DNA from 2 places in the Psychrobacillus psychrodurans genome. Region 2 is predicted to be linked to the other one. Evidence: predicted binding sites of a transcription regulator. Region 2 holds the regulator's gene; the other holds the start of a gene.
What was found. The regulator LexA, encoded in region 2, represses DNA repair genes until DNA is damaged. The targets are predictions, from matches to a motif close to CGAACATATGTTCG.

Region 1 (3,601 bases), 130 kb from region 2:
TTAGAGCATCATCTTTACGATCAAGGTTCTCTTCTCTTTGTAATAACCGATTTTCCTGTTTTTGCAGTTCGCCTCGGCGTTCACGGATGTCAGATTCTGCTTCATTTCGTAATTTGTGAGTTTCATCTTTGGCTTCTAAAAGTGCTTCTTTCTTCAACGCTTCCGCTTCTCGCTTTGCTTCATCTATGATAATTGCTGAAGATTGTTTTGCACCAGTCACTTTTGAATCGTTCACGTTTTTCAGATAAATATAACCAACAACGGCACCGACAATCAGACCAAGCAAAGCGGAGATGATAATTTCTGTCATTCGAACACCCCCTAATGCTATACTTTTTAGTTTCAGTCGGCACGTATATACAAAAACATATACGTAATGCCTATAATCATTTAATAATAAAGAAATTATACAATTTTAATTGTATAGATGTAGAAATACTCTGTCAAGGAAGGGAGGTATAATATATGAAAAGTAGGACAAAATAAACATCTGGATATAAGCAGTTTCATTCAAGCGAATAAAAATACAGTTTTTTATTGAAAATCATGGTTTGAAAAAGTCTACTTTAAAAAGCATAGGCTTTCTTTACGGACAAAAACCGTTTCTATCTTTTTTGAGGGCTTTTGCCAAACATCCTGCTATATTATACAGATGGACTTTTTGGAGAGTCTGGTCGTGACTAACGTCACGACTAGTCTCTAGGTTAGTGCGTTTTTGTTTAACTAGAGAAAAGATGATTCTTATTCAAAGTGAAAGGTGGCGACTCTGCCACGATCAGTGAGACAGATGAACCAACACGTTGAGCGCAATCGACGGTGATGGTTCATCGCTAACCCCTGCAGAACGGGTCCAACTGAAGCGCAAAACAGCTGCATGATACATTCTTAAAAGACCTCTGAACCCAGTATTCACATTACATGTTTTTTAACTTTCAAAAAAAGTCTCTCAAATGAATGAGAGACTTTCTGGACTTTATTCTTCATCTAATAGTAATTCGAACTCTCCGTCTTCTTCCTCTTCGACTTCATGTCCACCAATCGTTAGTGAACTCGCTGCCATTCCAAGTGATTCACGGATTTTACCAGTTATTTCAGCTTTAATAGAAGGATTTTCTTTTAGGTACTGTTTTGCATTTTCTCTACCTTGACCTATGCGCTCTTCATTGTACGCATACCAAGAACCACTTTTTTGAATAATATCAAACTCTGATCCTATGTCAACTACTTCTCCTTCTTGTGAAATCCCTTCACCATACATAATGTCTACTTCTGCAGTTTTAAATGGTGGAGCTACTTTGTTCTTAACTACTTTAATCTTCGTTTTGTTCCCCATAATATCGGTACCTTGTTTGATCGCTTCTGCACGTCTTACTTCTAAACGAACAGAGCTATAGAATTTAAGCGCACGACCACCTGGTGTAACTTCTGGATTTCCGAACATTACTCCAACTTTTTCACGAATTTGGTTAATGAAAATTGCAATCGTATTCGATTTATTAATTACACCTGATAGCTTACGCAATGCTTGTGACATTAAACGTGCTTGAAGTCCGATATGAGAATCTCCCATCTCTCCTTCAATTTCCGCTTTTGGAACTAATGCTGCTACCGAGTCAATTACTAAAATCTCAATTGCTCCACTTCGTACAAGAGCTTCTGCTATTTCAAGTGCTTGCTCCCCTGTGTCTGGTTGCGATAACAGTAATTCATCAATGTTTACACCAAGTTTTTGTGCATAGACTGGATCTAAGGCATGCTCAGCATCGATAAATGCAGCTTGACCACCAGTTTTTTGTATTTCTGCGATAGCATGAAGAGCAACAGTTGTTTTACCTGAACTCTCAGGACCATATATTTCAATAATACGTCCTCTTGGATATCCGCCTATTCCTAGTGCAGCATCCAGTGCTAATGAACCACTAGAAGATGTAGAAATTTCTAGATTTGTTTTTTCTCCTAGTTTCATAACAGAACCTTTACCAAATTGTTTCTCTATTTGTTTTAACGCCATATCTAAAGCTGCTTTACGATCATTGTTAGCCAATTATATTTCCTCCTCAAAAGAAATGATGATGTTTTTTATTTCTATTCTTACTATACTCGGTCTTTGAGAAATTTACAAGAAAAAAGCGAACGTTCATTCGTTTATTTTTTATAACTATTTAATTTTGAGTGTGAAAAACGACTCAAAATTAAATTTTGGGCCGTTTTTATAAATCAAAATTAAATTCCTGATAATTTTAGTTCCCGCAACAAACGTATCAAATAATAGATTGTAAACTTCACTGTTCTAATTCTATTCGTGTTTCGTAAACCTGATAGATTAAGCTTGTATGTTACTGGCTTAGTATCGCCCAATGCGATTCCAATCCAAATTGTACCTGCCGGTTGACCCCCATGACCATCAGGACCCGCTGCCCCGGTAATGCCCACACCGATATCCGTCTGAAATTTTTCTTTTACTCGAAGAGCCATTTGCTCAGCACACTGACTAGAAACAACGCTGTATTTCTCAATAATATCAGCATCAACACCTAATTGGTTAATCTTCACATCTTTTGTATAGGTAATCATTCCACCCACCAAAGCTTCTCCCATTCCCGGTACTGCAGCAAGCTCCGATTGGAAAAGTCCCGCCGTCATACTCTCTGCAGCTGAAATAGTAAGGCTATTTTCAATAAGGATTTCTCTCAGCTTTGAAGGTAGAGAGTCATTATTATAACCATAAACAAATTTACCTACACGGTTGAGGATTTCAGCTTGTAACATTTCAATCTTTTTCCAAGCTTCTTCTTCAGAATTACTTTTTGAGGTTAAACGAAGTGTAACCTCACCATCAGATGCAAGTGGTGCAAGTGTTGGATTCGTTTGGTTCTCTAAGAGATCCTGCACTTCTGTTTCCAATTCAGCTTCTCCAATTCCATAGAAACGGATAACATGGGACATAATAACATTTTCATCCAAAAGGAGTTGAGGTAATAATGGCTTCGCTTCGAATTGGAACATTGGCTCCATCTCTTTCGGTGGTCCAGGAAGTAGCATATATGAATGACTATCCGTAGAAAGTAACATCCCTGGCGCCATACCATGTTTGTTTTCCAGCACGGTGCATCCTTCTAAAACAAGTGCTTGTTTTTTATTGTTTTCCGTCATTTTACGACCCATGCGCTTGAAGAAATCTTCAATATACATGATTGCATGATTATCTAGCACTAAGTTCATACCTAGATGCTTTGCAATAGTTTCTTTCGTCAAATCATCTTTTGTCGGACCTAATCCACCTGTGAAAATAATAAGGTCTGCTCGTTTTTCTGCAATTTTAATCGATTCTAACAGCCGATTCGCATTATCTCCAACTACCGTGTGATAGTAAACGTCCAGACCAATCTCTGCTAATTGAGTGGAAATAAAACGGGCATTTGTATTAGAAATCTGCCCTAGTAATAACTCTGATCCTACTGCAATAATTTCTGCCTTCATGAAGAACTTCCTTCCTACTTAGAATCTAGTAACACCTTGCGGTTCAAATAAAAATAATCCCATCCAGACCAGACCGTAAAGAATAGACATACATACAGCATGATCATATCAAATGGTATAT
Region 2 (3,601 bases):
GTTTTAGAGATACAGTAAAACAAAGTATGGTTTAAAAAAATATATAAAACAGCTCACTTGGTTAATAACCAAGTGAGCTGTTTGTGTTTAGTTCTAACTTTCTTTTTTCTAAGATTCTTATAGCATCTTTTAACAAATTGATATCGATCAAAATTTCTTCCTTCAGATGGTAGTTATTGCATCTATAGTAATCATTAATGAGCTTTTTTAGTTCTACTATAATTAGTTTCATAAGTTTTTTTGCCCCTTTATAGTTATATAGGCTGATATAAAAATAATATAATTAATTTAACCTATGTTCAATTATAAATACTAATACCCAAATTTACGCATTTTTAACCATTTTATTATTTTATTTGATAAATATAATGGCAATTGACTATTTGTTACTATTTATTTTAGCATTTACTAGTAAGGGGATATTGAATCTCTACTTAAATTAGAAGGGGGGGAAAACATTGTTTATCAGACCATGCGAAGGAAGAATTACATCGCATTTTGGGGAAATTCGAAGGAATAATATAGTTAAAGAGCATAAAGGAGTGGATTTCGGAAGTGATGGAAGTCCGGTTATAAAGGCATCAGCAAGTGGAGTAGTGACGAGAGCAAAAATTATAGGTGGCTATGGAACACAATAACAATTGTCCATACTTTAAACGGTAAGAAATATGAAACCTTGTATGCTCATTTAAAATCATTTACCGTAAAGATTGGACAAAATGTAAAACAAGGCCAACAGATTGGTATAAAGGGCACAACAGGAAATAGTACAGGAATACATTTGCATTTTGAAATTCACATACCATCTTACGAGGCGGGGCAGCCAAATGCAGTGAATCCTTTAAATTATATAAGCGAAACAGATATAACCGATGTACAAAAGCTTTTAAATTCAGTAGGTTATAAACTAATGGTTGATGGGATCGAGGGAACTTTAACAATTGCAGCTATTAAAGATTTTCAAAAGAAAAACGGCTTGGCAGTTGACGGAATAGTTGGGCCAAGAACTTTAGTTGCTTTAAAGAAAAAATAAAAAACATTAAGAGGAAAACAGAATATGTTAACAAAAAAAGAAATTCGGACAAAATAAAACCCCTCAACCATAAAGGTAAAGGGGTTTTTCGATGATTTCAACGAAAATGTCCACTTTTCGTTGAAATATGATATCGGCTCTTCGTTATCTTACTGATATTTAAGTATATTGTCAAGTACGTTAAATCTATTGAATATTGCGGTAAACACCAACTACTTTTCCGAGTATACTAACTGAATTTACGATGATAGGTTCCATGGAAGAGTTTTCAGGCTGTAAACGGAAGTAAGACTTCTCTTTAAAGAATCGTTTAACAGTTGCTTCATCTTCCTCTGTCATAGCAACGACAATATCTCCATTATTGGCTGATTGCTGTTGTTTTACAACGACGTAGTCACCATTCAATATACCTGCTTCAATCATACTATCACCCATAATCTCCAACATAAATAAATTATCATCGGCAGTACCAAAAGTTTCTGGAAGCGGGAAGAACTCTTCTATATTTTCAATTGCGGTAATGGGAACACCAGCGGTAACTTTACCTACAAGTGGGACATGCACAACATTTTGTTTTTCAGCAATACTACCTAATCCATCAAGAATCTCAATGGCACGTGGTTTAGTCGGGTCTCTTCTTATTAAGCCTTTACTTTCCAGTCTCGCTAAATGTCCATGTACAGTTGAGCTAGAGGCTAAGCCCACAGCTTCTCCTATTTCTCGAACAGATGGTGGATATCCTTTTTTACGAACTTCTTCTTTTATAAAAGCTAGAATGTCTTCCTGTCTCTTAGATGCTTTTTTCATATGCTCACCTCTTTTAGAGTAATTAATCTCTATCCTTTTCTATCTTATTAATAGTATAACAGGCGAAGAACTTTAATGCAAACATAGGTTCTAATTGTTGTTGACAAAAACAAGTGTTCGCATTATTATTGAAATATACATTACGAACACACATTCTATTGGAGGTATTATTTATGACTTGGATTAAAGAAAACTATTTTCTAACAATATTTGTAGCGTGTAGTATTGCTTTTATAATGTTTATATTAATCTCGAATTCTTTTTCAACTGATGAGAGTCTTCATATTAATATAGAGCAAGGCGATTCTTTATGGGAGTTAGCAAATGAGTATGGCGTGAAGGAAGATAAAAAAGTATGGATTAATAAGGTTATAGCTATGAATAATTTACAAGATGGACATATTAAAGCTGGGGAGATGCTTAAAATCCCAGTGGAGGAAAAAAGTTACCATTTCAATCATGAAACGGAGATAGCGGGCGATCCTAAATGAAATCAGTTATATATTGTCGAGTGAGTACTGAAAAAGAGTCTCAAGAGACATCTTTACAAAGGCAGGAGGAAGAGCTATTAGAATTTGCAACGCTACACAATTATGAAGTAGAGAAAGTATTTATAGATCAACATAGTGGATATGATATTGAACGTGAAGGCTTATTAGATTTACTGGATTATATAAAAGAAAATGAAATTAAAGCGATATTTGTTCAAGATGAAACCCGAATTGGTAGAGGAAATGGAAGAATGGCAGTTCTGCATCTTCTTCAAAAAACAAATACCTCAATATATACTTTACAGGACAAGGGTGTTATCAATTTAAATGAAATGGATTCTATGTTACTGGAAATACTTGCGCTTGTAGAAGAGTATCAAAGGAAATTACACAACGCTAAAATCAGAAGAGGTATGAAGAAAGCGGTCTCCGAGGGATATAGACCAGAGAAAAACTTAAAGACAAAAGGGAACCCTGAAGGTAGAGAAAGAATAGATGTTCCTTTAGAAGAAGTAGTCAGACTTCGGAATGCAGGACTTACTTATGAAGAGATTTCAATGACCTTAAAAGGTTTAGGATTTAATATTAGTAAAGCAACAGTACATAGACGTTATATTGAGTATATAGAAGCACATGGAGTGAAATGACTTGCACTCTGTGTGTTTTTTCCTTACCTTTATATTTAGATAAAGTGAAAGGATGAAATAAATTGTTAAGCAAAGAAAAATTAGCGAGAATTGGCGAGTTATCTAGAAAATCTAAAACATCGGGTCTTTCTATTGAAGAAGCAAAAGAACAAAGCTCTTTACGCAAAGAATATTTGGAAACTTTTCGTTCCACAATGAGAGATACAATCGAAAGTGTAAAAATAATTGACCCCGAAGGAAATGATGTGACACCTGTAAAAGTTCAGGAAGCGAAGAAAGGAAAGTTTCTGAATTAATTAATCATTTCAGAAACCATTGATAATACAGACATTCTTGTCTAAACTAGAAATATAGAAAAAATTTGTTTGAGAGGATGTCATTCATGTCATTACAATCCGATTTATTAGCAATTAATACGATTCGAACTTTATCTATTGATGCAATCGATAAAGCAAATTCTGGTCACCCTGGTTTACCAATGGGGGCAGCGCCAATGGCTTACACATTATGGACAAAACATTTACGTCATAATCCAAGTAACCCAACATGGTTTAACCGTGACCGCTTTGTGTTATCGGCAGGTCATGGCTCTATGCTTTTATATAGCTTACTTCATCTTGGTG

Region 1: a site for LexA is predicted at 2,131-2,144, ahead of recA (recombinase RecA). Genes of this name have one in related genera too.

Annotation. Positions count from the first base shown of each region.
Region 1 covers NZ_CP189791.1:1,460,684-1,464,284, reverse strand. Annotated here, with positions in the region: gene rny (ribonuclease Y) at 1-310, opposite strand, end outside; gene recA (recombinase RecA) at 974-2,044, opposite strand; gene ACQCPR_RS06815 (competence/damage-inducible protein A) at 2,224-3,480, opposite strand; gene pgsA (CDP-diacylglycerol--glycerol-3-phosphate 3-phosphatidyltransferase) at 3,495-3,601, opposite strand, start outside.
Region 2 covers NZ_CP189791.1:1,590,731-1,594,331, forward strand. Annotated here, with positions in the region: gene ACQCPR_RS07450 (hypothetical protein) at 62-232, opposite strand; gene ACQCPR_RS07455 (M23 family metallopeptidase) at 459-638, shown strand; gene ACQCPR_RS07460 (peptidoglycan-binding protein) at 677-1,033, shown strand; gene lexA (transcriptional repressor LexA) at 1,220-1,840, opposite strand; gene yneA (cell division suppressor protein YneA) at 2,014-2,331, shown strand; gene ACQCPR_RS07475 (YneB family resolvase-like protein) at 2,328-2,978, shown strand; gene ACQCPR_RS07480 (DUF896 domain-containing protein) at 3,041-3,274, shown strand; gene tkt (transketolase) at 3,361-3,601, shown strand, end outside.